4 regions of the Streptomyces sp. NPDC007025 genome follow, and region 1 is predicted to be linked to each of the others. Evidence: riboswitches for the same ligand, from Rfam matches in the RefSeq annotation. Region 1 holds a riboswitch; each other region holds the start of a gene.
What was found. Region 1 has a riboswitch for cobalamin ahead of ACFYMO_RS06635 (cobalamin biosynthesis protein). Riboswitches for the same ligand answer to the same signal wherever they lie in the genome.
Positions count from the first base shown of each region.

Region 1 (7,461 bases):
TGCCCCGCGTCACTCCCCTCCGGTGTGCACCTGGAAGGCGGCCCGGCGCACGGCCTTGGCCAGTGCGGGGTCCGGATGCGCGGCGGCGAGCGCGACCAGGACCTGCACCGTGCGCGGGTGGCCCGTCGCGCGGACCTCCTCCAGCAGCTTGGGCACCGAGGCCTGTACGGCGGTGCCCAGATGGTCGACCAGCAAGCGCTCCTCACCGTGGTCGGTGACGGCGGCCGCGGTGTCCACCCACAGCCAGGTCGCCTCCTGCCTGGTGAGCACACCGGGTGCGCCGCCCGAGAGGTCCTCCGGATCGGTGCCCGCCTGCTCGGCCAGCCACAGCAGCGCGTAGGGGCGCAGGGTGGGCTCCTCCGCGGCCTCCTGCACCGCCTCCTCGGCGGGCGCCCCCACCACGCGCAGCGCCTCGAAGGCCAGCCCCCGGATGAGCGCGTCCTCGCCCCGGGCGGCCTCCAGCAACTCGGTGACGGCCGGTGAGGTGGGGCGCGCGGCGAGCCAGGCGCGGTACTCGTCCCGGGCCGGGCCCGGGGTCATCCGGGCGCAGCCGCGCAGCATCTCGCCGGCGGACTGCTCGATGTTCCCGGCCGGGCTCTGCGCGGCCACGCAGATCTGCTCCAGCTTGGTCCACACCGCCCAGTTGCCGAGCGGGGTGAGGACGGCGGAGCCCTGCCGCACACCGGTCTCCGGAGCGGGTTCCTCGTCCGCGCAGCGGGTCAGCGCACCGACGGCGCAGAGCCCGTCCAGCGCCCAGTCCAGGAGCCCGGGCAGGGCGACGCCGACCGTCGCGCGGTTCGGCTCCTGGTCGCGTTCGGCCCGCAGCTCGGCGATGCGCTGGGCGAGCAGGTCGTGCAGCAGGTCGAAGGTGACGGGGCCGCCGGAGAGGTGCATCACCGACAGGAACTGCGGCACCGCCTCGACGATCTCCGCGACCAGGCTCTGCTCGTGCGGCAGCGGGGCGGGGTGCGCGAGCGACCAGGCATCGAAGAGGGCGACCCAGCCGCGCAGCACGGCGCTGTCGTCGTGGTCCCAGGCCCGCAGCCGCCATCCGGCGCGGGCGGTCTCCCCGTGGAGTTCGATGAGGCCGGCCAGCTTGGCCCGGTCCCAGTGGGCGCGCAGCACCGGGACCGTCAACCGCAGCGCTTCGGCCGCGCGTTCGGTCTCGGTGCCGGACTGCGGCGAGCGGCCGGTCCCGGCGGCCCAGCGGGCCACGCGCACGGCCTCGGCGAGGCAGGCGCGGGCATACCGGGCGAGCTGGTCGCGGGGCAGCACACCGTCCGGGGGCGGTGGCGTCCTGGCGGAGCGCCTGGTCGTCACAGTGCGCCGGGCGGCGGCGACGGGTTGTCGGGGAACGAGCCGGAGCCGGTTGTCCCCCGGGGTACGGGACGTCGTCACAGGAGCAGTCTTCACGCTGTGCCGTGGAAACCCAAACCTGGGGTGCCGATTCCGGTCGTTCATCCCCTCCGGCGAGCCGTCCGGGAGCGGCTGAGGAGGACTCAGGGTGACGCGGCCTCACCCGGGCGGCGCGGCCCCGGAGCTGCGGGGCACCGGACCGGCAGGCCCTCGGATCGGCAGCCTCCGGACCCGCGGGGCCTCGGGACGGCGGGATCCCGGAGCGGCGGGACCTCAGATCAGCGGGGTGATGAAGCGGCGCAGCGCCTCCTCGTAGCCGGGCGGGTCGGCGTTCCACATGGCGGCGTGCGGGGCGTCCGGGACCTCGCGCAGGGAGATCAGCCGGGGGCGGCGTGCGGCCAGCGCCCGGGAGCTGCCCACGGACGCGACGGTGTCGTCGGGCCCGTGCAGCACCAGGGCGGGCACGGCGAGCTTCGCGGAGTCCACCACCGCGACGTCCCGTCCCTCGGGCAGACCGGCGCGGCCCTGTACGGCGCGCACGACGAGCGGCAGCAGCGCGCGCGGGGTGCCCCGGGAGGTGGCCAGCGCGCGCACGGTGGCCGGCCAGTCCAGTACGGGCGAGTCCAGCACCAGGCCGGCCACCCGGTCCCGCAGCGGAGAGTTCGCGGCGGTGTGCAGCGCCATCGTGGCACCGCTGGACCAGCCGTGCAGGATCACCCGCCGGGCGCCGTGCTGCACCGCGTAGCGGAGGGCGGCGTCCAGGTCGCGCCACTCGGAGTTGCCCAGGTGCCCGATGCCGTCGGGGTACGGGGGCGCGCCGGGGTCCCCGCGGTAGGCGATGTCGAGCACCGGGACGCTGAACCGCCGGTAGAAGGGGACGAGCGCCAGGGGGTGCGCACGGGTGGCACCGAGCCCGTGCACGGCGATCACCCAGACGCCGCGGTCGCCGGGGACGAACCAGGCGGGCAGCGGGCCGAGTTCACCGGGGATCTCGACGTCCGCGTACGCCGTCCCGAGTGCCTCGCCGGGGTCCCCGACGTACACCTGCGGGGTGAGGCGGACGGTGGTGCCGGCGCTCAGCCGACCCCGGTCCACGCGGCGCAGCTCCCTTACGACGGCGTGCGGGCGGGGCCGCGCCGCGGTCGCGTCCGCCAGCACCGGGCCGACGACGGCGTGCACCCCGCGCCCGGTCAGGCCATAGACGCCGGGCAGCTGGGCGGCCAGGGAGCGGGTGACGGCGACCTTGCCGTCGTCGTGCGAGTGCACCGTCAGCCGGGTGCCCTCGAACCCCGCGGTGGGCCCGCTGCCGACGTCGCCCCGGGGCCGCGGGGGGCGCAGCGCGGCGTCGGCCGCGTACCGTCCGGCCGCCAGGGTGGCCACGCCGGTACCGAGCACGGTGGTGGCGGCCAGGGCCGCGGTTCGCAGGCGCATCCTCCACAGTGTTGACGCGATCGGAGGCGGGAAACCAGCCGGGCGGGCCGGGAGGGTGACACCCGGCCGGGGGAACCGGGAGGGAAGCGGCAGCGCACGCCGGGGTGTTGGCCGGCGGGCGGTCGCGTCGCGTTGGCTCCGCGGGGCCCGCTGACTACGGTGTGACCTGGCCCACACAACAGGCGTCAGGGGGCGACACTTGAATGCCCGCCCCAGTTCACCTTCCGTTCACTCGCCGTCTTTACGTTCACGACGTCAATGCCCCTCGAACTGATTGTGCCTGGTGAATGGAACACATCACGCTTCTCATCGGGATCGTGATCGTCACGGCCTTGGTGTTCGACTTCACGAACGGCTTCCACGACACGGCCAACGCCATGGCCACGACCATCTCCACCGGGGCACTGGCCCCGCGGGCGGCGGTCGCCATGTCGGCGGTCCTCAACCTCCTCGGCGCCTTCCTGTCCATCGAGGTGGCCAAGACCATTTCCTCGGGAATCATCGACGAAGGTTCCGGCATCCGGCCCGAAGTGATCTTCGCGGGGCTGGTGGGCGCGATCATCTGGAACCTGCTGACCTGGCTCGCGGGGCTGCCCTCCAGCTCCTCGCACGCCCTGATGGGCGGACTGATCGGCGCGACGCTCGCCGCAGTCGGCACCGGCGCGGTCAACGGTGACGTCGTCGTCATGAAGGTCCTCATCCCGGCGCTGGCCGCGCCCGTGGTGGCGGGCCTGGCCTCCCTGTGCGCCACCCGGCTGACCTACCGGGTCGCCCGGCACGCGGACGAGGAGCGGACCGCCAAGGGCTACCGCGCCGGGCAGATCACCTCGGCCGCACTGGTCTCCCTCGCCCACGGCACGAACGACGCGCAGAAGACCATGGGCGTCATCACCCTGGCGCTGGTCACCGGCGGCGCGCTGGCGCCCGGCTCCGACCCGCCGGTGTGGGTCATCGCCTCGGCGGGGCTCGCCATCGCGCTGGGCACCTACCTGGGCGGCTGGCGCATCATCCGCACCATGGGCAAGGGCATCACCGACATCCAGCCGCCGCAGGGCTTCGCCGCCCAGACCAGCGCGGCGGCCACCATCCTGGCCTCCTCGCACATCGGCTTCTCCCTCTCCACCACCCACGTGTGCTCGGGCGCCGTGATGGGCTCCGGCCTCGGCCGCAAGGGCGGCGTGGTGCGGTGGGGAACCGCCGGCCGGATGGTCGTCGGCTGGGCACTGACCCTCCCCGCCGCCGGCGGGATCGCGGCGGGCGCCGCGCTCCTGGCCGAGCAGGGCGACTGGGGCGTGACGACGGTCGCCGTCCTCACTCTCGCACTCTGCGGCGCCATCTGGGTCCGCTCGCGGCGCGCGCCGGTGGACCACACCAACGTCAACGGCGACTCCCCCACCACCGTGGAGCCCACCGGGATCCCCGGCCCGGCCGTCGAACCGGCCGCGGAGCCCGCACCCGTGTCCGTACCCGCCGGCGTGGTCACCACCGCCGTCCGTGCCGTCGCCCCGCCCCCGCCGCCCGCGGGAGTGGCGGTCGGCTCCGCCGAGGAGGCAGCGGCCTCCGAGACCCCGCAACCGACCGGCCGCCCCGCGTCGGCGAGCAGCCTCAGCTAGGCAGAAGGGACGACCGCATGCACATCGACTGGGCCGCGCTCGGCCAGGTCTTCGGCGTCAGCCTGGTGGCGACGGTGGGACTCGTCGGCATCTTCACCCTCGGCATCGTCGCCGGCTCGCCGCGCACCGCCGGCGCCGCTCCCTCGGCACTGGCCCGCACCGGCGCCTACGCCTGTTACGGGCTGTGCCTGGCGGCGGTGGCGTACGGGATCTATCTGATCGCGGGCTGAGCCCGCACCCGTCCGGCCACGGCCCCGGCAGGGCAGCCGCGGCCGGGCGGGCGACGTCGGTGAGGGGGCACGGGAGCATCCCGTGCCCCCTCACCGACGTTACTGCTCGCAGCCCCGTCGCAGGTCAAGGGCGAGTTGACGGGGCCGGACCGGCGTGGTGGACTTCCCGTGCCAAACGGCGGCATGGAGAGGAAGCCGGTGTGAATCCGGCGCGGTCCCGCCACTGTCACCGGGGAGCGCCACCCCCCGACGAAGCCACGGCCCGCACGGGCTGGAAGGCCGGGGGCGGCGTGGATCCGGGAGCCAGGAGACTCTCGCCGCCGGTCGAGTCGAGCCAGGGCGAGGACCCTGAGTGAGGACGCCGAGATGCGTGGCTGTGCCGCCATATCCGCCGCCGACGTGCCCGCCGCCGCGGGGAACACCGTCGCGGGAACCGCTGCCGTGGGTGAGTGCGCCGGACCCGTCCGCTGATGGGCTCCGCTGACGTCCGGGTGCGCGGGATCCTGCTGGGGTTCGCCGCCGACGCGCTGCTGGGCGACCCGCGGCGCGGCCACCCGGTGGCCGTCTTCGGCCGGGCCGCCGGAGCGCTGGAGCGCCGCCTGTGGCGCGACCACCGTGGTGCGGGCGCGCTGCACACGCTCCTCGCCGCGGGCGGCGCCGTCGCCGCGGCCGGTGCCGCGCGCCGTGCCGCCCGCGGCGGGCCGGCTGCACCGCTCCCCGAACTCGTCCTGACGGCGGCCGCGACCTGGGCCGTTCTCGGCGGGACGTCGCTGACCAGGGAGGCGCGAGCCGTGTGCGGCGCGCTGGAGGCCGGGGACCTGGAACTGGCCCGCGAGCGGCTGCCCGCGCTGTGCGGGCGCGACCCGCAGCGGCTGGAGGCACCGGAAGCGGCCCGTGCGGTGGTCGAGTCGGTCGCGGAGAACACCTCGGACGCCGTGGTGGGGGCTCTGGTCTGGGGCGCGTTGGCCGGTGTCCCCGGTCTGGTGGGCTTCCGCGCCGTCAACACGCTGGACGCGATGGTCGGTCACCGCTCCCCGCGGCACCGCCGCTTCGGCTGGGCCGCTGCGCGGCTGGACGACGTGGCGGGCGGCCCGGGGGCGCGGCTGACCGCCGTGCTGGCCGCGCTCGCCGGACCCGATCCGCGCGGTGCCCTGCGCTCCTGGCGGGCCGACGCGCACCGCCACCCCAGCCCCAACGCGGGCCCGGTGGAGGCGTCGTTCGCGGGCGCCCTCGGGGTGCGGCTGGGCGGCACGCTCGCCTACGGCGGCCGGGTCGAGCACCGGCCCGTCCTCAATGCTTCCGGTCGCGCCGTGCGCACCGCCGACATCGAGCGGGCCGTGCGGCTGTCGCGCCGGGTGGGGCAACTGGCCCTGGTGACGAGCTGTCTGACGGGAGCGGCGGTGCGCCGCCTGCGGCGGACCCGCGCGGCGGGAGGAGCACGGTGAGCGGGCGCGGAACGGGCGGGCTGCTGGTCGCGGGGACGACCTCCGACGCGGGCAAGAGCGTGGTGACGGCGGGCATCTGCCGCTGGCTGGCCCGCAAGGGGATACGCGTCGCGCCGTTCAAGGCGCAGAACATGTCGCTCAACTCCTTTGTCACCTCCGACGGGGCGGAGATCGGCCGCGCCCAGGCGATGCAGGCGGCCGCGGCGCGGGTGGAGCCGAGCGCGCTGATGAACCCGGTGCTGCTGAAGCCGGGCGGCGACCGCACCAGCCAGGTCGTCCTGCTGGGCAAGGCGGTCGGCGAGATGTCGGCGCGGGGCTACTTCGGGCGGCACCCGGGCGGCGGGGAGCCCGCCGGGGGCGGGGCGGACGGCGAGGGGGCGCCGCCCGCGGGGCGCGCGGAACTGCTGGAGACGGTCGCGGGCTGTCTGGAGGAGCTGCGGCGCACCCACGACGCGGTCGTCTGCGAGGGCGCGGGCAGCCCGGCCGAGATCAACCTGCGGCGCAGCGACATCGTCAACATGGGGCTGGCCCGGGCCTGCCGGCTGCCGGTGCTGGTGGTCGGCGACATCGACCGGGGCGGGGTGTTCGCCTCGCTCTTCGGTACGACGGCGCTGCTGGCACCGGAGGACCAGGCGCTGCTCGCGGGCTATCTGGTCAACAAGTTCCGCGGCGACGGCTCGCTGCTGGAGCCCGGCCTGGAGATGCTTCGGAAGCTGACCGGGCGCCCCACGCTCGGTGTGCTGCCCTACCGGCACGGGCTGGGCATCGACGAGGAGGACGGGCTGCGGGTGTCGCTGCGCGGGACCGTGCGCGAGTCCGCCGTCGCGGGCCCGTACGGCGCGGACGTGCTGCGGGTGGCGGTGCTGCCGGTGCCGCTGATGTCCAACTTCACGGATGTGGACGCGCTGGCGGCCGAGCCCGGGGTGGTGGTGCGGTTCAGCGACCGCCCCGAGGAGCTGGCCGACGCGGACCTGGTGGTGGTGCCGGGCACCCGCGGGACGGTCAGGGCCCTGGAGTGGGTACGGGAGCGGGGGCTGGCGGCGGCGCTGGCGCGGCGCGCGGCCGAGGGGCGGCCCGTGCTGGGGATCTGCGGCGGCTACCAGCTGCTGGGCGAGCGCATCGAGGACGATGTCGAGTCGCGGGCCGGCGAGGTCGAGGGGCTCGGACTGCTTCCGGTACGGGTGCGGTTCGCGCTCGACAAGACGCTGGCCCGTCCGCACGGGCTGGCGCTGGGCGAGCCGGTGGAAGGGTACGAGATCCACCACGGGGTGGCCGAGGTGCTGGGCGGCGAGCCGTTTCTGCTCGCCGCTGACGACGCTGGGGGGATTCCCGCGGACGGCTGCCGGGTCGGCACCGTGTGGGGCACCCACTGGCACGGCTCGCTGG
Region 1 covers NZ_JBIAFT010000003.1:38,823-46,283, forward strand. The annotation lists gene ACFYMO_RS06615 (hypothetical protein) at 10-1,275, opposite strand; gene ACFYMO_RS06620 (alpha/beta fold hydrolase) at 1,630-2,787, opposite strand; gene ACFYMO_RS06625 (inorganic phosphate transporter) at 3,075-4,400, shown strand; gene ACFYMO_RS06630 (hypothetical protein) at 4,418-4,630, shown strand; cobalamin riboswitch at 4,818-4,944, shown strand; gene ACFYMO_RS06635 (cobalamin biosynthesis protein) at 5,101-6,075, shown strand; gene ACFYMO_RS06640 (cobyric acid synthase) at 6,072-7,461, shown strand, end outside.

Region 2 (7,461 bases), on a different contig from region 1:
CGGCTTCCACGCGCTGATCTCCTCGGGCACCACGCCGAAGATGATCCAGAAGGAGACCCAGATCCGGATGATCGGCTACGGCTCCATGCTGATGGAGTCGTTCGTCGCCATCATGGCGATGGTCGCCGCCAGCATCATCGACCCGGGCCTCTACTTCGCGATGAACGCGCCCGCCGGCGTCATCGGCGACAATGTGCAGGCCGCCTCCGAGGCGGTGCGCAGCTTCGGGTACAGCATCTCCCCCGACCAGCTGGCCGCCGCCGCGAAGGCCGTCGAGGAGCAGTCGCTGCTCTCCCGGACGGGCGGCGCGCCCACCCTGGCGATCGGGGTGTCCACCATCTTCTCGGAGGTCGTGGGCGGCTCCGGGATGAAGGCGTTCTGGTACCACTTCGCCATCATGTTCGAGGCGTTGTTCATCCTGACCGCCCTGGACGCCGGCACCCGGGTGGGCCGGTTCATGCTCCAGGACATGCTCGGCAACGTCTACAAGCCCTTCCGCCGGGTGAGCTGGTGGCCGGGCCTGCTGCTGTCCAGCGGCGTCATCGTGGCGCTGTGGGGCTACTTCCTGTGGGTGGGCGTCCACGAGCCGCTCGGCGGGATCAACCAGCTCTTCCCGCTCTTCGGGATCGCCAACCAGCTGCTGGCCGCCGTCGCCCTGGCGGTCTGCACCACGCTGCTGGTCAAGTCCGGACGGCTGAAGTGGGCGTGGGTGACGGCCGTACCGCTGGCGTGGGACGCCGTCGTCACACTGACGGCCAGTTGGCAGAAGGTCTTCTCCACCGACCCGAAGATCGGTTTCTTCCAGCAGCGCGCCGACTACCAGGAGGCCATCGACCAGGGGAAGGTCATCGCCCCCGCCAAGAGCATGGACGACATGCACACGGTGGTCACCAACTCGACCGTGGACGGGGTCCTCTCGGCGCTCTTCGCGCTGCTGGTCATCGTCGTCCTCGCCGACGCGGCCCGCACCTGCGTGCGCGCGGTGCGCGACCCGGAGGGCACCCGGATGCACGAGGCGCCCTATCGGAAGTCGACGCTGACGGCGCCCGCCGGACTGATCGCCACCAAGGAGGAGAAGACCGAGCTGGCCGAAGCGGCGGCAGCCGGGCCGTCCGGCGGCGGAGCGGACGGGGACTCCCGGTGAGCGGGGCAGCCGCCGACCGGATGGTGCGCCCGGTGCTGCGTGCCGGACGCTGGGTGCGCTGGTATGTGCGCGAGCTGACCGACGAGAGCGCCTACGACCGGTATGTGGCCCATGTGCGCCGGCACCAGGGCCCGGACGCGGAGGTCCCCAGCAGGAGGGAGTTCGAGCGGCGCCGCACCGACGCCCGCGAGGGCGACCCGCGCGAGGGCTTCCGCTGCTGCTGAGTACCCGCCCGCGGGTGCGGTCGCACCGCGCCGCCGACCGTCCCGGCGGCGCCTTCCTCGGCGGGCCGCGCTGTCGGTGGTGTGGCGGATGATGACGGCATGGACATCACGGTGAGAACGGCCAGGCCCGCGGAATACCCGGAACTCGGCGAGTTGGTCGCCCGGGCCTATCTGAGCGGCGGGCTGCTGGACCTCGGCGAGGCCGACCCGTATCTGGAGACCCTGCGGGACGCTGCGGGCCGCGCCGGCCACGCGGAGCTGCTCGTGGCCGAGGAGGACCAGGGCGAACTGCTGGGCACCGTCACCTTCGTCGGCCGCGGCGGGCCCTTCGCGGAGCGGGCGCGCCAGGACGAGGGCGAGTTCCGGATGCTGGGAGTGCGCGAGTCGGCACGCGGACGCGGGGTCGGGGAGGCGCTGGTGACGGCCTGCTCGGACCGGGCCCGCGCGCTGGGGCTCTCGGGGCTGGTGCTCTCGACCCAGCCGACCATGCATGCCGCCCACCGCCTCTACCGGCGCCTCGGGTTCCGCCGGGACCCCGAGCGGGACTGGAGCCCGGTCCCGGGCGTCACCCTGTGGGCCTACGCGCTGCGCCTGTGAACGCTTCCCCGCCCGGGCCACGCGCCGCGCCCGGCCCGGGTGACCGGTCTCCGTGCCCGCACCCCGCGCCGCGCCGGGGGCGCTGCGGGGGGGCTGGCGCCGGTTCCCGACACGACCCAGGACGGCACAAGATATGGGGTGCCTGCTTAGGCCGAGCACAAGATGTATGGTGTCTCACGGCTGTCGCCCTCGACGCAGGGGAATCCGGTGCGAATCCGGAACTGTCCCGCAACGGTGAGGGGCCGGCGCGAGCCCGCCCGCGAGTCCGAGTACCTGCCGGCGGCAGCCTGATGAACGTCCAGGTCTCGTGGGTTGGACCGGTGGGCGGAGCGCGCCGTGCCCTGAACAGGGTTCCGGGCCCGGGACCGGGCTCGGTGCCCGAGCGGGGCGGCCGGGCGCGCGCCTCTCCCTCCGTGCCGCTGCCCACGGCCAGTGAGCAGCGAGGGAGAGCACCGCGTGACCGTCACCACCGCCCCCACCCTTCCGGCACCCGTCACCCCCGGCTCCGCCACGGGGGGCGAGGCCGGCGAGGACCCTTCGGCCGCCGCGTTGCGCGCGACCCTCGCCGCGCTCACCGCCGACCTCCCGGACGCGGACCCGGCTCCGGTGCTGGCCGCGGCGCTGCGCGGCAGGCAACCGGGCGCGGACGCGGTGGAACTGCGCACCCTGGCCATCGAGTCCGCGGCCGGCCGCATCAGCGAGGACCCCGCGTACTCCCGGCTGGCGGCCCGGCTGCTGACCCTCGCGATCCGGGACGAGGCGGCCGCGGAAGGCGTCGTCTCGTTCTCCGACGCGGTGGCGCTGGGCCACGCGGAGGGGCTGATCGCCGACGGTACGCACGCGTTCGTCCGCCGGCACGCCGACCGGCTGGACGCGCTGGTGCGGGAGGCCGTCGAGGACGGCGCCGACGACCGGTTCGGGTACTTCGGGCTGCGGACGGTCCACTCCCGCTATCTGCTGCGGCATCCGATCACCCGGCGCCCCGTCGAGACGGCGCAGCACTTCCTGCTCCGGGTGGCCTGCGGACTGGCCGCTGACGAGTCGCCGCAGGCCCTCGCGGAGGTGGCCGACTTCTACCGGCTCACCAATTCCCTCGCCTATCTGCCCTCCTCCCCCACGCTCTTCAACTCCGGCACCCGCCACCCGCAGATGTCCTCCTGTTATCTGCTCGACTCCCCCCAGGACGAACTGGACTCGATCTACGAGCGCTACCAGCAGGTCGCGCGGCTGTCCAAGCACGCGGGCGGCATCGGTCTGTCGTACTCCCGGATCCGCTCCCGCGGGGCACTGATCCGGGGCACCAACGGCCACTCGAACGGCATCGTGCCGTTCCTGCGCACGCTGGACGCGTCCGTGGCCGCGGTCAACCAGGGCGGCCGCCGCAAGGGGGCAGCCTGCGTCTACCTGGAGACCTGGCACGCGGACCTGGAGGAGTTCCTGGAGCTGCGGGACAACACCGGCGAGGACGCGCGCCGCACCCACAACCTCAACCTGGCGCACTGGATCCCGGACGAGTTCATGCGCCGCGTCGAGGCGGACGAACAGTGGTCGCTCTTCTCCCCGTCCGAGGCGCCGGAGCTGGTGGACCTGTGGGGCGAGGAGTTCGACGCCGCCTACCGCCGCGCCGAGGCCGAGGGGCGCGCGGTCAAACGGCTGCCCGCGCGGCAGCTGTACGGCGCGATGATGCGCACCCTCGCGCAGACCGGCAACGGCTGGATGACGTTCAAGGACGCCGCGAACCGCACCTCCAACCAGACCGCGGAACCGGGCAACACCGTGCACTCCTCGAACCTGTGCACGGAGATCCTGGAGGTCACCGACGACGGGGAGACCGCCGTCTGCAACCTGGGCTCGGTGAACCTGGCCGCGCACCTGAGCGAGGAGGACGGCGGCCCGCTGCCGGACCGGATGGACTGGAAGCGGCTGGACGCCACGGTCCGCACCGCGGTGCGGTTCCTGGACCGCGTGGTGGACATCAACTTCTATCCGACCGGGCAGGCCGCCGTCTCCAACTCCCGCTGGCGGCCGGTGGGCCTGGGAGTGATGGGCCTGCAGGACGTCTTCTTCCGGCTCGGGCTGCCCTTCGACTCCCCGGAGGCCCGCGAGCTGTCCACCCGGATCGCCGAGCGCATCATGCTGGCCGCCTACGAGACCTCCGCCGAGCTGGCCGAGCGGCACGGACCACTGCCCGCGTGGGAGGCGACCCGCACGGCGCGCGGCGTGCTGCACCCCGACCACTATCCGGCCACGGCCGGGGAGCGGGCCTGGCCGCAGCGGTGGGAGGCGCTGCGGGCACGGATCTCCCGGACCGGGATGCGCAACTCCCTGCTGCTGGCGATCGCTCCGACGGCCACCATCGCGTCCATCGCGGGGGTGTACGAGTGCATCGAGCCGCAGGTCTCCAACCTGTTCAAGCGCGAGACGCTCAGCGGCGAGTTCCTCCAGGTGAACACCTATCTGGTCGCGGAGCTGAAGCGGCTGGGGCTGTGGGACGCGCGCGCCCGGGAGGCGCTGCGCGAGGCCAACGGCTCGGTGCAGGAGCTGGAGTGGGTGCCCGCGCAGGTCCGCGCGCTCTACCGGACGGCCTGGGAGACCCCGCAGCGGGCGCTGATCGACATGGCGGCGGCCCGTACCCCGTATCTGGACCAGAGCCAGTCGCTGAACCTCTTCCTGTCCTCGCCCACCATCGGGAAGCTCAGCTCGATGTACGCCTACGCCTGGAAGCGCGGCATCAAGACCACGTACTACCTGCGGTCGCGCCCCGCGACCCGGATCGCGCAGGCGGCCGGAGCCACCGCTTCGGTGCCCGCCCCCGCCCCCGCCCCCGCCCCCGCGACGGCCGACGAGGCCCTCGCCTGCTCCCTGGAAAACCCCGAGTCCTGCGAGGCATGCCAGTAATGACGACGAGCGACCCGACAGCCGCCAAGAACCTGCTCGACCCGGGTTTCGAACTGACGCTGCGCCCGATGCGCTACCCGCATTTCTACGAGCGCTACCGCGACGCGATCAAGAACACCTGGACCGTGGAGGAGGTCGACCTCCACTCCGACGTCGCCGACCTGGCCAAGCTCACCCCGGGCGAACAGCACATGATCAGCCGGCTGGTGGCGTTCTTCGCCACCGGTGACTCGATCGTGGCCAACAATCTGGTGCTGACGCTCTACAAGCACATCAACTCGCCCGAGGCGCGGCTGTATCTGTCCCGGCAGCTGTTCGAGGAGGCCGTGCACGTCCAGTTCTATCTGACACTGCTGGACACCTATCTGCCCGACCACGACGAGCGCGCGGCGGCCTTCGCCGCGGTGGAGAACATCCCCTCCATCCGGGAGAAGGCGCAGTTCTGCTTCCGCTGGATGGACGCCGTCGAGAACATCGGCGAGCTGGCCTCCCGCGAGGACCGGCGGCGCTTCCTGCTCAATCTGATCTGCTTCGCCGCCTGCATCGAGGGGCTGTTCTTCTACGGCGCGTTCGCCTACGTCTACTGGTTCCGCTCGCGCGGACTGCTGCACGGGCTGGCCACCGGGACCAACTGGGTGTTCCGCGACGAGTCGATGCACATGTCCTTCGCGTTCGACGTGGTGGACACCGTGCGCCAGGAGGAGCCCGAGCTCTTCGACGCGGAGCTGGAGAAGCAGGTGACGGCGATGCTGGAGGAGGCCGTCGAGGCGGAGCTGCAGTTCGCCCGCGACCTGTGCGGGGACGGCCTGCCGGGGATGAACACCGACTCCATGCGCGAGTACCTCCAGGCGGTCGCCGACCAGCGGCTGCGCCGGCTGGGCTTCCCGGAGCGCTACGGGTCCGGCAACCCCTTCACGTTCATGGAGCTGCAGAACGTCCAGGAGCTGACGAACTTCTTCGAACGCCGCCCCTCGGCCTACCAGGTGGCGGTGGAGGGGTCGGTCTCCTTCGACGACGAGTTCTGAGCAACACCCCACAGACCCCGGGCGGGGGCCAGGTGGCCCAGGCTCCCGCCCGGTTTCCGCTGCCGCACCGGCGGCCCGGGCGCTCGGCCCGGGCCGCGCGGCTCAGTCGTTGGGGACCGTCTCGTAGCGGGGCGTGCTGTCGGCCATCTGCCGGAGCACGTCCTTGCGCTCGCGCTTGGAGAGCCGGTCGATGTACAGATACCCGTAGAGGTGGTCGGTCTCGTGCTGCAGGCACCGGGCGAAGTAGCCGGTGCCGCGCACGGCGATCGGCTTGCCCTGCGCGTCCTGGCCCCGCACCACGGCCTGGTCGGGGCGGGCGAGCGGGTGGTAGGCGCCGGGCACCGAGAGGCAGCCCTCGCTGCCGTCGTCCAGCACCCGGCGTTCGGCGGGAAGCTGGTCGAGCACCGGGTTGCAGACGACGCCCACGTGCCGTTCGCCCGCGTCGTCGTGGCAGTCGTAGACGAACACCTTCAGGTCGACGCCGATCTGGTTGGCGGCGATGCCGACTCCCTCGGCGGCGCGCTGGCTGGCGAACATGTCGTCGATCAGCGCGGCGAGCTCGTCGTCGAACTCCGTCACCTCCCGGCACTCCCGGTGCAGCACCGGGTTGCCGACGACGGTGACCGGCCGGGCCGTGCCCCGCTCGGTGTGCGCCTCCTCGCGGGCCGCCGCGTCCGTCACGTCGTCGACGAACTCGCCCTCGGGGGCAGCGGCCGCCCCGGCCGTCGTTTCCTGCTGCTGCGCCATGCCGTCGTACGCCTTCCTGCGACCCGTGAGAGCTGAGCGGCCGGTGATCCGGCTGGGCCCCGTACGGACCCGCCCTACAGGGTACGGGCCCGCCGCCGACGGCTCAGCAGACCTCCTCGAGATCCCGCCACTCGCGGGTGTCCGGGCTGTCGGCGACCCAGCCGTCCAGCAGCCCGTGCACCAGCGCGGCGGGCGCCGCCAGTCCGCACTCGCGCTCGGGCACCCACAGCTCACCGGGTCCACCCTGCGTCATATGGCCCAGCGGACCGGGGTGGCCGGGCGAACTGTGGTCGTGCGGATCCAGATGCACGGTGCCGTCGCCCTCGTCGGCGGGCATGGCGCTCTCCGAGCAGGCCCGGCACAGCAGCCGCACCGAGGAGGACCAGTCCTCGGCCGCGAACCCGGCGTCGGCCGCGAGCCGCTCCAGTGCGTCCCGGTCGCTCTCCGTGGCCGCCTCCAGCAGGACCACCCAGGTGGGCACCGGCGAGGGAGCCCACAGCTCGATCTCGTCGAAGACCGGGTAGGACGGCCCGGCCGCCGTGGTGCGCTCGCCGTGCGGGACGCCGTCGTGCAGCACGACCTCGCCCCAGCGCCGCCCCGAGGAGGGCAGCGGAATGCTCTGGATCTCCATCCGCGCCGGATCGATACGGCGGCCCCACACCACCTCGGCCTCGCCCTCCGGGGAGAGCCGTACGGCGGCACTGCCGAGCTGCATCCCGGTGGGCTCCTCGGCGGCGGCGGCGCCGTGCGAGGGGCCGGCCACGTGCAGCCCGTACGCCTGCCAGGCCCGGCGGGCCAGCGGCCAGTCCTGGAGCGCGGTGGCCGC
Region 2 covers NZ_JBIAFT010000007.1:331,815-339,275, reverse strand. The annotation lists gene ACFYMO_RS16480 (carbon starvation CstA family protein) at 1-1,144, shown strand, start outside; gene ACFYMO_RS16475 (YbdD/YjiX family protein) at 1,165-1,368, shown strand; gene ACFYMO_RS16470 (GNAT family N-acetyltransferase) at 1,468-1,965, shown strand; cobalamin riboswitch at 2,126-2,261, shown strand; gene ACFYMO_RS16465 (ribonucleoside-diphosphate reductase subunit alpha) at 2,422-4,863, shown strand; gene ACFYMO_RS16460 (ribonucleotide-diphosphate reductase subunit beta) at 4,863-5,888, shown strand; gene def (peptide deformylase) at 5,991-6,635, opposite strand; gene ACFYMO_RS16450 (tetratricopeptide repeat protein) at 6,739-7,461, opposite strand, start outside.
Region 2: it holds a riboswitch for cobalamin, as region 1 does, so the genes downstream of both, ACFYMO_RS16465 (ribonucleoside-diphosphate reductase subunit alpha) here and ACFYMO_RS06635 (cobalamin biosynthesis protein) in region 1, are expected to answer to the same signal.

Region 3 (7,461 bases), on a different contig from region 1:
CGTGAGTCGCGTGGTGCACCGGATTGCCGAGCAACGCCCCGTCCGCGTCCAGCAGGCCGTAGCCGGTGCCCCAGGAGTCGATGCCCGGTGCACCTCCTCCGGGGCGAGCCGGCCCTCCCGTGCTCGGCCGAGCACGACGCGGCCACTGGACGCGCCCAGGCCGACGGTGGCGAAGGCGTCTCCGCGGGCCGTTGTCGCGCGGCGCGGCGGAGCCGGTTCAGCAGGCGGCATGGGAGCCGGGTGGCTTCTAGGGTGTGCTGCGCTGCCGGCCCGGCCCCGCCGCTGCCCTCTCCTCCGCACAGCTGACCGGGAAGGAGGGCGAGAAGCCCACCGCGGGGAAGCTGGGGGAGTACACCATCGGCAAGGACGGCGAGGTCGTCCTCGGGCCCCCGACGGTCTTCGACAGCGGGAACATCGACGACTTCGACTTCTGAGAAGATCGGGCCGGGAGGACGCCGGACAGCGCGGCGTCCGACCTGCGAGCAGCCGGCCGGACCGGTGGGGAGAGGCTGAGGCCGGTACGGCGCAAGCGGGGCGCACGGCCGGGGACTACCGGGGTGCCCGCGTGAGCGGGGCGGTCGGGATCAAGGAGGTCGCCCGCGCTGCCGGGGTCTCCGTGGGCGCGGTCTCCAACGTCATCAACCGGCCCGCGATGGTGGCTGCGGAGACCCGTGAGCGCGTGCGGTCCGCCTTCGAACGCCTCGGCTGCGTACGGAGCGAGGCCGCCCGCCATCTGCGTGCGGGACGCAGCCGCATCATCACCCTGCAGGCCCTCGACATGGCCAACCCGTTCTTCGTCGACGTCGCGGCGGGCGCGGAGCGCGCCGCCCACGCCGCCGGTCTGGGCGTCATGCTCTGCAACAGCGCCCAGAGCCCAGCCGAGGAGGCCGAGTGCCTCGCCCTCTTCGCCGAGCAGCGGGTCCGCGGCGTCCTGATCACCCTCACCGGCAGGACGGGAGGGAACCCTGACCGCCTTCCAGCGGCGCGGCATCCTCTACGTCTCCGTCGACCGCGTGGCGCCCAGCGCCGAGGGCTGCTCGGTCTCCGTCGACGGCGTCCGGAGCGCCGGACTGGCCGTGCGCCATCTGCTGGGGAGCGGCCACCGCGACCTCGCCCACGTCGGCGGCCCATGCAGCTGGGCCAGTGCCGCGACCGCCACACCGGCGCCACCCGGGCCCTGCGCGGATCCGGCGCGCGGCTGCGGCACATCGAGGGCAACCGGAGGGACGTGGCGACCGGCGGGGACGCCGGAGCCCGGCTGCTGGGCATGTCGCCGCCCCTCCCGGCCGTCTTCTGCGCCGACGACCTGATGACACTCGGAGTGCTGCAGGCCCTGTACGCCGCCGGCGTCTCCGTGCCGGGGAGATCGCGCTGGTGGGGTACGACGACATCGAGTTCGCCGCCGCGGCGGCCCTCGCCCTCGCTTCCGTGGCGGCAACCCGCCCGCCGCATGGGCCGGGCGCCCGCCGACCTGCTCACCGAGGAGACCGGCGAGGCCCCAGTCGGCCACACGCACCAGCGCATCGTGCTCCAGCCCGAACCTGGTCGTAGGCGCCCCCACCCTCCCGCGCGGCTGACTCCCGGCGCGCACCGGTCCCGTCCGCCCCTCGCGGACCGCGTCGGCACGCGGCGCCGGCCTGCGGGGGCGAGGCCGGAGCACCGCGGCGAACGGCGCCACAGGGCCTCTCACACCGCGGCGGGGCTGACAGCCGGAGCCGCCCGGCCCGGCTCCGCCAGCAGCGACCGGATGTCCCGCACTGCCGACCGGCCGGCCCGGTTGGCGCCGATCGTACTGGCGGACGGACCGTAGCCGACCAGGTGGACCCGTCGGTCCCGGGAGACCCGCGTCCCCTCCAGCCGGATGCCGCCACCGGGCTCGCGCAGGCGCAGTGGAGCGAGATGATCGATGACCGGGCGGAAGCCGGTGGCCCACAGGACCGTGTCCGCGGGCGCCCGGCTGCCGTCCGCCCACGCGACCCCGTCCTCGGTCAGCCGGGCGAACATCGGGTGCCGCTCCAGCACGCCGCTCTCGCGTGCGCGGCGCACCTGCTCGGTCATCGGCAGCCCCGTCACCGACACCACGCTGCGCGGCGGCAGGCCCTCCCGTACCCGCTCCTCGACCAGCGCCACGGCGGCCCGGCCCGCCTCCTCATCGAAGGAATCGGAGCGGAAGCGGGGCGGCCGCCGCGTCACCCACAGCGTCTCCCGCGCGACCTCGGCGATCTCCAGCAGATGCTGCACCGCGGAGGTCCCGCCGCCCACGACCACCACCCGGCGGTCCACGAAGGCGTCCGACCGCGGGCCCGGATACTGCGCCGTGTGCAACTGGCGGCCCCCGAACAGCTCCTGCCCCGGCACCCGGGGCCAGAAGGGGCGGTCCCAGGTGCCGGTGGCGTTGATCACGGCCCGTGCCGTCCAGTCGCCCTGCGAGGTCCGTACCAGCAGCCGTCCGCCCCATCCCGCGTTCCGCACCTCGCGGACATCCACCGGGCGCCGCACCCGCAGCGCGAAGGCCCGCTCGTAGGCGGCGAAGTACTCGCCGATCACCTGCGAGGACGGCCGCCCGGGGTCGGCACCGGTCAGCTCCATGCCGGGCAGCGCGTGCATGCCGTGGACGCGGCCGTACGTCAGCGTCGGCCACCGGAACTGCCACGCCCCGCCCGGCGCGGGCGCGTGGTCCAGCACCACGAAGTCCGCACCGGGCTCGAACCCGGTCCGCCGCAGGTGATAGGCGCTGGAGAGCCCCGCCTGCCCGGCCCCGACGACCACGACCGCCACGTCATTCATGCCCCTGCGAACCATCCGGCCCCCCGAAACCTTCCCGCACGTGCGCGGGGCCGCCCCTTCGACCGGAAGCGTGCCGTCGGCACGCGAGGGTGGTCCGCTTTGAGAGGATCGACTCATGGCTGAGCGCTTCACGACCCGTGAGATCGACGTCCGGACCGGCTCGCAGGAGGTGGTCCAGGATCTGACGCAGCAGTGCGGCTCCTACCTGCGGGACGTCGCCGAGGGCCGCGACGGACTGCTGAATGTCTTCACGCCGCACGCCACCGCGGGTGTGGCACTGCTGGAGACCGGAGCGGGCAGCGACGACGACCTGCTGGCCGCCCTCCGCGACCTCCTCCCCGCCGACGACCGCTGGCGCCACCGCCACGGCACCCCCGGCCACGGCCGCGACCACGTGCTGCCCGCCCTCGTCCCCCCGCACGCCACCCTGCCCGTCGTCGCGGGTCAGCTGGCCCTGGGCACCTGGCAGTCGGTGTGTCTGGTGGACACGAATGTGGACAATCCGGACCGGAAGGTGCGGTTGAGCTTCCTGGGGTGAGCCTGGTCTGACCAAGATCGGTCCTGGGCGCGGCCGCCGTATCTCCGTACTCTTCCCGGCCCGATACGGAGAAGCAGCGCGCGTTATGGACATGGATGTGGTGGAACGGCCCGGGGACGGGTGCGGGAAGTTGCCTGGTCGGCGTGCGGCGGCTGCGGCGGCTGTCCCGCATGAAGGCGGCCACAACCTCCCCGGAACGGCAGCGTGCGGCCACGGCGGTGCCGAAGCGGGTCGGAGCGTGGGTGGTGAAGGCGCCGTACCAGTCGTCACCGTGCCCCAGGGTGCGGCCGCCCGGAGATGCGCCAGGGCTCGTACTCCGCATCGGGTGAAGGGCCGGGTGTGGTGTCGCATGACGGTTGCCAGATGGTCGGGCGAGGTGAATTCGATCTTCCACTCGTTCTCCCGACGCCGCCGGCCGGCATCGGTCAAGGGCCCGAGCACGGCATCTGCCCTGGGCCCGGGCCGTCGCCTGCCCGACAACGGACCGTCCGCAGGGCGTGGGCCGGCCCGTTGGGCATGTAGTCGACGTGGTGGCGTCCTCCCGGTGCGGTGAGCTGGACGTCGCCGTTCTTGTCGGCCTTTTGCCGGAAGCCCGCGATCAGCAGCGGCTGACGCGCCGGTTGGCTGACGGCGGGTCCGGCCGGGTGGACCGGCGCGGCGTGCAGAGCCGTCACCTCTTGACGGGACTGGGAGTGGGTGCCTCCTCAGCGAACGGGGCGGTTTGGTCTCAGCGCTTCCGGGGTGTCCGGTAGGTCGCGGGCCCGGAGGCGGGAGGCCGAGGGCTTTCACACGTGGGCTGTGCGGCAGTGGGGAAGCGGTCACGTAGCTGTGCCGCTGCGCGTGACAAGTGCGTTGCGGGCTGCACGCTGACGAGGCGATGGTGCTCGGGGATACGTTGCGCCGGGTGCGGAACGGGCCGAGGGCCGGCAGCGGCCGACGCGAGGGCGGTCTACGGGTACGACCGTGGCACGGGACCAGTGGCGACTGGCGCACCGGCTACCGAGCGGAACGCAGCCTCCGCATGCCTGCAGCGCAGCAGGATCGACGCCGTCCGTCGTTTGTCGGACGGAGGGCATCACGGAACCGGCTGTCGCCCCGCTGGACCCAACTTCTGGTGTGTTCAACCACAGGACGTGGGTGTTCGTGGCTCCTTGGGGAGGAAGGTCACCTGCGGGGCGCCTGTGCGCGGATGGAGGGTGACCTCGCTTGTCACGCCGTAGACGCTCGGAAGGCCCAGATGCTGCCAGAGACGACCCCGGAGGACGACGGCACGACGGCCCCGCCGCCCGCCCGTGACAAGCGTCCTCCCGAGCGCGTCGTTCTGCGCGCCGACCTGCGCGCCGCGTTCCCCGACGCGGTCGCCGCCGTCCTGGTCACGGCGGCGGTCTTCGCGTTCCTGTACGCCCGTATGGAGTCGGGGGATTCGGCGACGGTCGCGGTCATGCCGTTCATGGACGATGCCGGAACGTACTGGATGTACCTGCTCAGCCAGGCGTTCGGCTGGTCGGGCCTGCTGTGGGCCTGGGGCACGGTCATGCTCGGTCTGCTGCTGTCGGGGCCGCGCTCCGGGCGGCTGCCGGTGTCCCGGCACGTGCTGGAACGCTGGCACCGCACCACGAGCCTGACCACGATGGCCCTGATGTCAGCGCACGCGCTGATGTTCGCGGCCGAACTCGTTCGCTACGAGGCACAGTTGGCGTGGGCCGATCGGTTGTGGGCGGGCTTCGCCGACACGTTCGTGCCCGGCTGGTACGACTCCGGCACCGGCCGGATCGCCATTCCGCTGGGGCAGGGGGCTCTGTATCTGGCCATCCCCCTGGGCCTGTTGTTCTACGCCCGGCACCGTATCGGTGCCAACACCTGGCGCCGACTGCACCGCTTCGTCATCGTCGTGTACGTGCTGAGTGTGTGGCACACCCTGCTGTACGGCACCAATGTCTGGTACGGCGAGTGGCCGCGTACCGTCCTTTGGCTGCTGCAACTCCCGGTCGCGCTACTGCTGTTGCTGCGCCTGCTGAGGCCCGCCCGGCGGGCGGAGCGGTTGAATACGCCGACGCGGCGCGCAGGCTCTTCACTGCCGGGCTGGGTGGTGCGGGCCACCGGCCGGGTGGTCGCCGCGGCCGTCGTGGTGGGCGTCGCCCTCGTGGTGGTGTCCGGCCATGACGGTGGCCGGGAACGCCCGGCCGAGCAGCCGGCGACGAGCCCGCACGAGCACGAGCCCGAGTGATCCAGGGCCGCGCACCTGGGAGCGGGGGCCGGTCGATGGGATGATGGCGGCGACAGGGCGACGACGGTCCGAGGAAGCCGGTGCGAATCCGGCGCGGTCCCGCCACTGTGATCGGTGAGCGGATCCCGAGCAGGCCACTGCCCAGCGGAGGGCGGGAAGGCCGGGACGAGCTGTGCCCCGAGAGCCAGGAGACTCACGTCGTCGCCTCCTCGACGGAGCCCGGGGCGGATCTCCCCGGAAGAGAGGGGTGGTTTCGGCGTGTCCGAGACGACGGACGGTGAGGCGTACGGCGCCGAGGTCACGGCACGACAGGTCGGTGGTGTGCCGTGCCGGGTCGTCGTGTGCCGGGACTGCTGCTGCGGCACAGCGAAAGGTGGCCGGCGTCGATCACGCGGGCCAGACCGCACGCCTGCGCGCCGAGGTGCCCGTACGCATCTCCGCCTGCCTCGATGTGTGCGACCAGGCCAACGTGGTCGTCGTGCAGCCCTCGTTCGCCGGGCGTGCGGCCGGAGCGCGACCGGTGTGGTTCGGCCTGGTGAACGACTCGGACGCGACGGAGGACATCGCTGCCTGGGTCCGGGCGGGCGGCCCCGGCGTGGCACCCCGGCCGGAGATCCTCGACCTGTACACCTTCACCCCGTCCCGCCGTCGTACGGCTTCCTGAGCGGCACCGACCGCCTCGCACAGAGCGGCAGCGGGACGAGTCCGCGGGCGGGGTGGCGCGGGCCGAGGAAGACGACGATGCCTGCCGTCGGGGGAGGGGGTAGAGGGGTTCCTTGAACTCGTCGCAGAGCGACTCGGCGATCGAGGCGACGGGGTCCGGACCGATCGGGTCCGCGAGTTGCAGCGGCCCCCCTTGAGCGGGGCGCAGCCCAGTTCAATGCGCCGTCGATGTCCGCTGGTTCCCTCTTACGCCGCATCGCGCCTGGCTGGTGGACGGGGCGAACCAGTTGCTCGCACCAGCTTCGCCGTGCGCGCGGTGCTCGGCCCGGGCCACCGTCAGTTCTTGGCCACAATGTCCAGGAAGCGGATGTGCGGCCGGTGGCCTGGGCCGGGGCGGGTGACTGCGGCGCGCACGCCGTAGACGTCGGCGATCAAGGACTCGGTCAGGGTTTCGCCCGGGGTGCCGACGGCGACCACCCGGCCCTGCTTGAGCACGACGACCTGGTCGCAGTACATGGCGGCCAGGTTGAGGTCGTGCAGGGCGACGACGCTGGTGACGGGCAGGTCGGCGACGAGGTTCAGCAGGTCGAGCTGGTGCTGGATGTCGAGGTGGTTGGTCGGTTCGTCGAGCAGCAGTTCGCGGGGTTCCTGTGCGAGTGCGCGGGCGATCTGTACGCGTTGGCGTTCGCCGCCGGAAAGGGTGTGCCAGGGCTGGTCCGCGCGGTCGGTGAGGCCGGTGCGTTCCAGGGCGGTGCGTACGGCGTTCTCGTCCGCCGTGGTCGTGGGGGTCCAGGCGCGGCGGTGTGGGACGCGGCCGAGGCGGACGACGTCCACGACCGTCAACTCGACGAGGGTGTCGGCGTGCTGCTCGACGACGGCCACGCGCCGGGCCACGGCGCGGCGGCCCCAGTCGCCGAGCGGGCGCCCGTCGAGGGTGATGACGCCGGAGGCGGGGGTGAGGACGCCGGACAGCAGCCGCAGCAGCGTCGATTTCCCCGAGCCGTTGGGGCCCAGCAGTCCGGTCACGGAGCCGGGCCGGGGGGTGAGGCTGGCACCGTCGAGGATCAGCCGTCCGTCGAGGGTGCGGCTCACGCGGTCGGCGGCGAGGGTGGGCCGCCCGGCGGGCGACCCGGTGGTCTCCGCGGCGCGATCCGGTACGGCGGGCGGCCGGGCACCGCCGTCCCGCCGCTGGGCACGGCCCGTCATCGCATCCTCCTCGTGCGGTACAGGACCAGGACGAACGCCG
Region 3 covers NZ_JBIAFT010000011.1:143,498-150,958, forward strand. The annotation lists partial or broken gene ACFYMO_RS22185 (rhamnose ABC transporter substrate-binding protein) at 279-434, shown strand; partial or broken gene ACFYMO_RS22190 (substrate-binding domain-containing protein) at 617-1,459, shown strand; gene ACFYMO_RS22195 (NAD(P)-binding domain-containing protein) at 1,687-2,787, opposite strand; gene ACFYMO_RS22200 (YjbQ family protein) at 2,903-3,325, shown strand; gene ACFYMO_RS22205 (ferric reductase-like transmembrane domain-containing protein) at 4,563-5,552, shown strand; cobalamin riboswitch at 5,623-5,747, shown strand; partial or broken gene ACFYMO_RS22210 ((2Fe-2S) ferredoxin domain-containing protein) at 5,874-6,216, shown strand; gene ACFYMO_RS22215 (ABC transporter ATP-binding protein) at 6,552-7,421, opposite strand; gene ACFYMO_RS22220 (iron chelate uptake ABC transporter family permease subunit) at 7,418-7,461, opposite strand, start outside.
Region 3: it holds a riboswitch for cobalamin, as region 1 does, so the genes downstream of both, ACFYMO_RS22210 ((2Fe-2S) ferredoxin domain-containing protein) here and ACFYMO_RS06635 (cobalamin biosynthesis protein) in region 1, are expected to answer to the same signal.

Region 4 (7,461 bases), on a different contig from region 1:
GTTGTGGTGGAAGACCAGCGTAGCGCCATGGTCGATCAGCCACAGATCACCGTGCCACACCAGCATGTTGGGGTTGCGCCAGGAGCGGTCGACGTTGCCCACCAGCGCGTCGAACCACACCACCCGTCCGGCTTCCTCGGAGCTCACCTGGTAGGCGAGCGGATCGAAGCCCAGCGAGCCGGGCAGGAAGTCCATGCCCAGGTTGAGGCCGCCGCTCGCCTTGAGGAGCGCCTGCACCTCCTCGTCGGGCTCGGACAGTCCGATCACCGGGTCCAGCCACGCCCGCACCAGGTCGGGCACCCGCAGCCCGAGCCGCAGCGCGAGCCGGCCGCACAGCACTTCGGCCACCAGCGTCTTGCGGCCCTGACCGGCTCCGACGAACTTCATGACATAGGTGCCCAGATCATCGGCCTCGACGAGCCCGGGGAGCGAACCGCCCTCTCTCAGGGGCGTGACGTAGCGCGTGGCTGTGACTTCGGGGAGCATTTCGCCAGGCTATACGGCCGTGCCGGCCTTGAGACCGGCAGCGGGCCGCCGCGCCGTCCGGGCCGGCACGACCTGTCTGCCACCTCGGCGACGGCCCCGGGGAATCCGCTGCGGCAGGGTTCGCTCCCGCTCCCCCACCGCCCGGTGCACAGGCCGCAGCCGGAAGTTCGCCTTGCGGCCCGCCAAGCGGAAGCACCGCCCGCATACCGCCGACCGCGGGCTCCCGACCGTTCGTGTGCACGCTCGGTGTGCACCTGGCGGGCCCCGGCGGGTCAGTCGGCGGAGAGGGTCTCGAGAAGCCGGCCGGTCTCGGCGTGCGGCAGGCTCCGGGCGATGTCGGCGACCGCGATCATTCCGACCAGACGGTCTCCGTCGATGACCGGGACCCGGCGGACACCGTGGCCGCTCATGGTGGCGAGCACCTCGCTCGTGTCGTCGTCCGCGCCCACGGTGACGGCCTCGGCCTGGTTGAGGCTGCCGGCGGGCATCTCGGCGGGCTTGCGGCCCTCGGCGAGGACCTTGGTGACGAGGTCGCGGTCGGTCACCACGCCCTTGACCTTGTTGTCCTTGCCGCAGATGGGCAGGGCACCGACACCGAGGCGGGCCATCAGCCGTGCCGCGTCACCGGCGGTCTCGTCGCTCTGCACGCATTCCACGCCCGGTGTCATCACATCTCGTGCCGTCGTCATGATTCCTCCTCGGGTGCCCTGGCCGGACGGCAGGGACGACCGCCGTCCGGGATCGGGGCCCAGGGCCGTCCGCTCCGGCGGGTTTCACACGGTCCGCCGGTCAAACACCGCAGCCGGCGGGCGACGGCGTGCGCATCGGCTGCGGAGCGCGCCGGCCCCGCGCTGGTCAGAAGCGGTGCCGCCCGTGCCGGAGGGGTTCCGTGGGCTCGGCTGCGGTGTCCGGTGCGGCCGGTGAGCGCCCGGAGGCGCCGTCGGGGCGCTCGGGACGCTCACCCTGCGGATCTCCTCCGGTGGGCTCGGCCCCGGCGGCCAGTTCGTCGAGCCGCGCGGTCAGAAAGTGCACGACCTGTGTCCGGTTCGCATGGGCCCGCTCGTGGTCGAGAAGCCGCCGCACGTCCTCGCCGGACAGCGGCCGGATGCGGTGCTCGACTGCGCCCGCGGGAAGCTGGTCGAAGTCCGGCAGGGGCAGGGGCTTGTCCTGGGAAGCTGACATGGGTTGCGCTACCTCCGGGCGGGGAACGGTTCCTCCTCCGAGTCTCCCGACAGATCCGGCGTCCCGCAGCACGGGGCGGGCTCCGCGCGCTCCCGGGGCCGGGGCACGCGCCGTGCCCGGCTGCCGAGGGCCTCGGGCCGGGACGGCGGCGCAGCCGCCGGCCACGCCCGGCTCACGTGACCGGACTCAGACCGCGGCCGGAGCCCCGCGTGCGCGCCCCCGCCGGGTGCCGTGCTTCCGCTGGGCGACGTGGCGCTCCAGCATGCCGTCGGCTGCGGAGAGGGCCTCGGTGAGGGACCGGGTGTCCGTGGTGACGCAGAGGGTGTACGCCAGGTCCTCCACCGCTTCGCGGGTCGCCGGAGTGGGAGCGGTCTCGTGCTGTGCACGGGCGTCGGCGTAGCGGGCGAGGAGGGTTCGGAGCGTCTTCTCTGCTGGGTGCAGCACAGGGAGTTCCTTTCCGGGTACGGGCGGGCCGGGCCCGGCACCTCATCCGGAGTCCGCATATACGGAGTCCGCGGTGGCCGGACGCATGCGCCATGGCCGTTGCCGTGCCGCTTCGGCCGGCGTTCGACGGCCCCGGGTACCCGGAGTCCCATCCGCCACACCAGCAGTTCTGCGCTGCGGTGGCGACGCCTGGTGCGGGGCGTCCGCGGCACGAACGCAACAGGCACTCGGCTCCGCACCGGCCTCGCCGCGCGGGACCGAGCGCAGCGGCGGGAGGAGTCGGGGCGCCGTCGGCCCTGCCGTTCGCGTTGCCGAAAGAGGACGCCCCTTCCCCTCGCCCGTCCCGCACCTGGCTTGCTCAGTACCGCGGGAGGAGTTCGGCGGCGACCGCCGTGATCGTCTCGACGGCCTGTGCGAGAACGGGGTTTCCCCGGGCACCGAGTCGGGTGACAGCCATGATGCGGCGCGCCGGGGCCGGTTCCCCGCGCAATTGGATCCGGGCGACGGGCGAGTCCTCGCGCAGTCGCGCCAGGCGCGGCACCAGGATCACGCCGAACCCGTGCCCGACCAACGCCGTTCCGGTGTCCCACTCGTCCGCGTAGTGGGCGATGTCGGGTGTGAAGCCCGCACTCATGCAGGCCGCGAGCACGAGCTGGTGGTAGGTCGTACCCGGGCTGCCCACGATCCACTGCTCCCTGGCGGCATCGGCCAGCGTTACCCTCCGGCGCTGCGTCAGGGGGTGGTCATGGGGGACGACCAGGTCCAGCGGATCCTCCAGCAGCGGCCGCTGGTCGAAGCGCTGGTCCGTCATCGGCGGCGAGTCCGCCGTGACGACGAGCAAGGCCAGATCGGCCTCTTCCGCGAGCAACAGGTCGAAGCAGCGATCCGGCTCTGCCTCGACGATGCGCACCCTCATGTGCGGGTGGGCATCGCGCAGTCCGGCGGCGGCGGGCGGCAGCAGACTGCTGGCGGCGGTGGAGAAGCCGCACAGCGTGACCGGGCCGGTGGGCTCGGTACCGACAGCGGCCAGTTCGGCGCGGGCGAGTTCCCACTGTTCCTGAAGGCGCTCCGCGTGGCGCAGCAGGACGCGGGCGGTGTTCGTCAGGCGGATGCCGCGGCCCTGCTGCACCACGAGTTCCTCGCCCACCGCGGCGGCGAGCTGACGCAGTTGGTAGGAGACCGCTGAGGGCGTGTAATGCAGGGCCCGGGCGGCGGCGGTCACCGTGCCGTGCTCGGCGACCATCTGCAGGATCCGGAGCCGGGAGTCAATCATGCAAAGAGTTTGCATGATTGACTTCGAATTCGTTTGATTCCCCTTGTGTTTCCCGGCCTGCACACTGGCTTGCGTGACTGATCAGCGTCTTTCCCCGGGCAGGAGCGCCCGCTCGGATCCGGCCCCCGTCTCCCCGCCCGCCGCACGGTCCATCCGAGGGCGGCGGCTGCCGGAGGGCCGGGATGACCGGCGGACGGTGCGGACCACCGGACTCCTTGTGCTGGTGCTGACCGCAGGCGCCTATCTGCCCGGCCCGCTCTACCCGGACTACCAGCGCCTCTTCGGCTATGACGACCTGGTCATGACGCTGCTCTTCGCGACGTTCGCGCTGGTGAGTGGACCGACGCTGCTGCTGTGCGGCCCGGCCGCCGATGTCGTGGGCCCCCGGCCGGTGCTGCGGTCGAGCGTGCTGCTGGCCGCCGTCGGCTCCGGATGCTTCCTCCTCGCCCTCGGCCCCGCCTGGCTCTTCGCCGGACGCGTGAGCCAGGCGCTGGCGCTGGGAGCCGCGACCGGCGCCGCCCAGGCCCTCATCACCCGGCACCGACACCCCACGGCCCGTATCGGCGGACCCCTGCTGGCCGGACTGGCCTTCGCGGCAGGCACCGCCGCGGGCCCGGCCCTCTCGGGGGTACTCGCCCAGTACGCGCCGGCCCCCCTGGTCACCCCCTACTTGCTGCACCTGGCGCTGCTGGCCTGGGTCTGGCACCTGATGCGCCGGAACATTCCCGAGCCCGGGCCGGGGGCCTCCGGGGCCCGCCGACGGTGGCGCCCGGCCCGCCCGCATCTGCCCTCCGCCCTCCGGCCGTTGTTCGTCGTCGCCGGGCTGACCGGGTTCCTCGCCTGGGCCGTCGTCGGCATCTACCTCGCGCTCCTTCCGGCGCTGCTCGCGCGTACCTCGCGCGGAGCGGGCCCGGCCCTGGCGGGGGGCGTGGTGGCGGCAGTCCTGGTGTGCTCGGTGCTGACGCAGTGCGCCGGGATCCGCCGCTCGGCACGCTCGGCCCGGGCCCTCGGTCTCGCGGCACTGACCGCAAGCCTGGTGCTCCTCGCCGCCAGCGGTGCCGCATCGCTCCACGCGACACTCGTCTCCGCCCTGCTCGCCGGCTCCGGACACGGGCTGGCCGTCAGCGGGGCCGCCCGCGCGGTGGACGCGCGGACACCTCCCGGACACCGCGCCGGGATCGCGGCCGCGCTGTACCTCCTCTTCTACACGGGGTCCGGAACCCCGGCCGTCGCCGTCGGACTGATGTCCGCGCACATGCCGCTCACCGCGGCGGTGACCGTGCTGAGCTGGGCCGGTGCCGCCCTCGGTGCGGTCGTTCTGTGCTCCACCTGCCGCCTGCCCGTCCCGGTGCGGCGAGACGGGCGGGCGACGCACTCCGCCGCGCACGTCCCTCGCCGGGTCTTCCTAAGCAGCCGTCCGGCGCGTGGGACGGGGACGTCTGCACCGGTCCGGCTGCGCGGCCGCCGCCCACGCCCGTCGCCGCGTTCCTCCGTCGGCCCGGCGGACGTTCGTCCCCCGGGCCGACGGCCGGTCCCTCCTGGCCCGCATCGGCCGACAGCGCAGGAACACCCCTCCGGGACGTGGCGGAACCGCTGAACCGCATGAGGGCGACGCGGGCAGGGCCACCGGCGGAGTCGGGGAGGACACGCTCACCTCCGGAGTGCGGCGCCCGGGACCGGGCGCGGATGGGCCGGGGACTCGCGGGGCGCACTACCCAGGCGGGGGGCTCTGCGCCTAGGCTGGCGGGGCAGCTGGTTCGTCCCGTCCGCCAGGCGGGATGTCGTAAGAGGGAACCCGGTGGAAGTCCGGGACTGCCCCGCAGCGGTGAGTGGGAACGACCGCCGTCACACGCACTGGACCCGACGGTCCGGGAAGCGACGGCCAGTAGGAGCCCCGCCGGGAGACCGGCAGGCGCGCCCGCGAGTCCGAAGACCTGCCCGTTGCCCGCACGCGCCCATGTGTGTGCGGACATTCCGGTGACCTCGAGGGCGGGTCGGCGCACATATCCGGTGGACGGAAGCAGGCCGCGCTTCCGCCTTTTCACCGGTGTTCCGTCACCTTCGCTCCTCGTGCCCGCCGGGATCCCGACGAGACATCTCGCGAAGGAGATCTCCGTGACAGCGAAGTCCGCAGCCGCGGCAGCAGGGGCCACCGTCCACGGCTACCCCCGCCAGGGCCCGAACCGGGAGCTGAAGAAGGCCGTCGAGGGCTACTGGAAGGGCCGCGTCACCGCCGAAGCCCTCCGGCAGACCGCCAAGGACCTGCGCGCCGCCAGCTGGCGACAGCTCGCCGAGACCGGCATCCACGAGGTGCCCACCGGCGACTTCTCCTACTACGACCACATGCTGGATACCGGCGTCATGGTCGGCGCCATCCCCGAACGCCACCGGGAGGCCGTGGCGGCCGACACCCTGGCGGGCTACTTCGCGATGGCCCGCGGCACCCAGGACGTGGCGCCGCTGGAGATGACCAAGTGGTTCGACACCAACTACCACTACCTGGTCCCCGAACTCGGTCCGGACACCGTTTTCGCGGCCGACGCCACCAAGCAGGTCACCGAGCTGAAGGAAGCCCTGGCGCTGGGGCTGGCGGGCCGGCCCGTGCTGGTCGGTCCGGTCACCTACCTCCTGCTGGCCAAGCCCGCCCCGGGGGTCGCCGCGGACTTCGAGCCGCTGAGCCTGCTGGAGCGACTCCTGCCGGTCTACGCCGAACTCCTCGCCGATCTGCGTGCCGCGGGCGCCGCATGGATCCAACTGGACGAGCCCGCACTGGTCCAGGACCGCACCCCGCAGGAGCTGGCCGCCGCGGAGCGGGCCTACCGCGAGCTGGGCGGGCTCACCGACCGGCCGAAGCTGCTGGTCGCCTCCTATTTCGACCGGCTCGGGGACGCCCTGCCGATGCTGGCCAAAGCACCGGTCGACGGCCTCGCGGTGGACTTCACCGAGGCGGCCGCGGCCAACCTCGACGCGCTGGCCGCAGCCGGCGGCCTGCCCGGCAAACGCCTGGTGGCCGGCGTCGTCAACGGCCGCAACATCTGGATCAACGACCTGGAGAAATCCCTGACCATCCTGGGCACCCTCCTCGGGCTCGCCGGCCGGGTGGACGTGTCGGCCTCCTGCTCACTGCTGCACGTACCGCTGGACGTGAAGGCCGAACGCGACATCGACCCCGAGGTGCTGCGCTGGCTCAGCTTCGCCCGGCAGAAGACAGCCGAGATCGCCACCCTCGCCAAGGGCCTGGCACACGGCACCGACGCCATCGGCGCCGAACTGGCCGCCAACCGTGCCGACCTGGCCTCCCGCACCGACTCCGCGCTCACCCACGACCCGGCGGTGCGGGCCCGGGCCGCCGCCGTCACCGAGGCCGAGACCCGCCGCTCCCCCTCCTACGCCGAGCGCACCACAGCCCAGCGCGCACACCTGGGCCTGCCGCTGCTGCCCACCACCACCATCGGCTCCTTCCCCCAGACGACCGAACTGCGTACCGCCCGCGCCGACCTGCGCGCCGGGCGCATCGGCCCCGACGCCTACGAGGAGCGGATCAAGACCGAGATCCGCGATGTCCTGGCCTTCCAGGAGAAGGCCGGCATCGACGTGCTGGTGCACGGCGAACCGGAACGCAACGACATGGTGCAGTACTTCGCCGAGCAGCTCACCGGCTACCTGGCCACTCAGCACGGCTGGGTGCAGTCCTACGGCACCCGCTATGTCCGCCCCCCGATCCTGGCCGGCGACCTCTCCCGCCCCGAGCCGATGACGGTGCGCTGGACCCGGTACGCCCAGTCGCTGACCGAACGTCCCGTCAAGGGCATGCTGACCGGCCCGGTCACCATGCTCGCCTGGTCCTTCGTCCGCGACGACCAGCCCCTCGGGGACACGGCACGCCAGGTCGCCCTCGCGCTGCGTGACGAAGTGGGCGACCTGGAGGCGGCCGGCACCTCGGTCATCCAGGTCGACGAACCCGCACTGCGCGAGACCCTTCCGCTGCGCGCCGCCGACCGCGATTCCTACCTGGCCTGGGCGACCGAGGCGTTCCGTCTCACCACCGCCGGGGTACGGCCCGACACCCAGATCCA
Region 4 covers NZ_JBIAFT010000002.1:27,384-34,844, reverse strand. The annotation lists gene ACFYMO_RS03510 (HipA family kinase) at 1-486, opposite strand, end outside; gene ACFYMO_RS03505 (CBS domain-containing protein) at 759-1,175, opposite strand; gene ACFYMO_RS03500 (hypothetical protein) at 1,342-1,668, opposite strand; gene ACFYMO_RS03495 (DUF5133 domain-containing protein) at 1,855-2,112, opposite strand; gene ACFYMO_RS03490 (LysR family transcriptional regulator) at 2,471-3,385, opposite strand; gene ACFYMO_RS03485 (MFS transporter) at 3,459-4,982, shown strand; cobalamin riboswitch at 5,137-5,328, shown strand; gene metE (5-methyltetrahydropteroyltriglutamate--homocysteine S-methyltransferase) at 5,501-7,461, shown strand, end outside.
Region 4: it holds a riboswitch for cobalamin, as region 1 does, so the genes downstream of both, metE (5-methyltetrahydropteroyltriglutamate--homocysteine S-methyltransferase) here and ACFYMO_RS06635 (cobalamin biosynthesis protein) in region 1, are expected to answer to the same signal.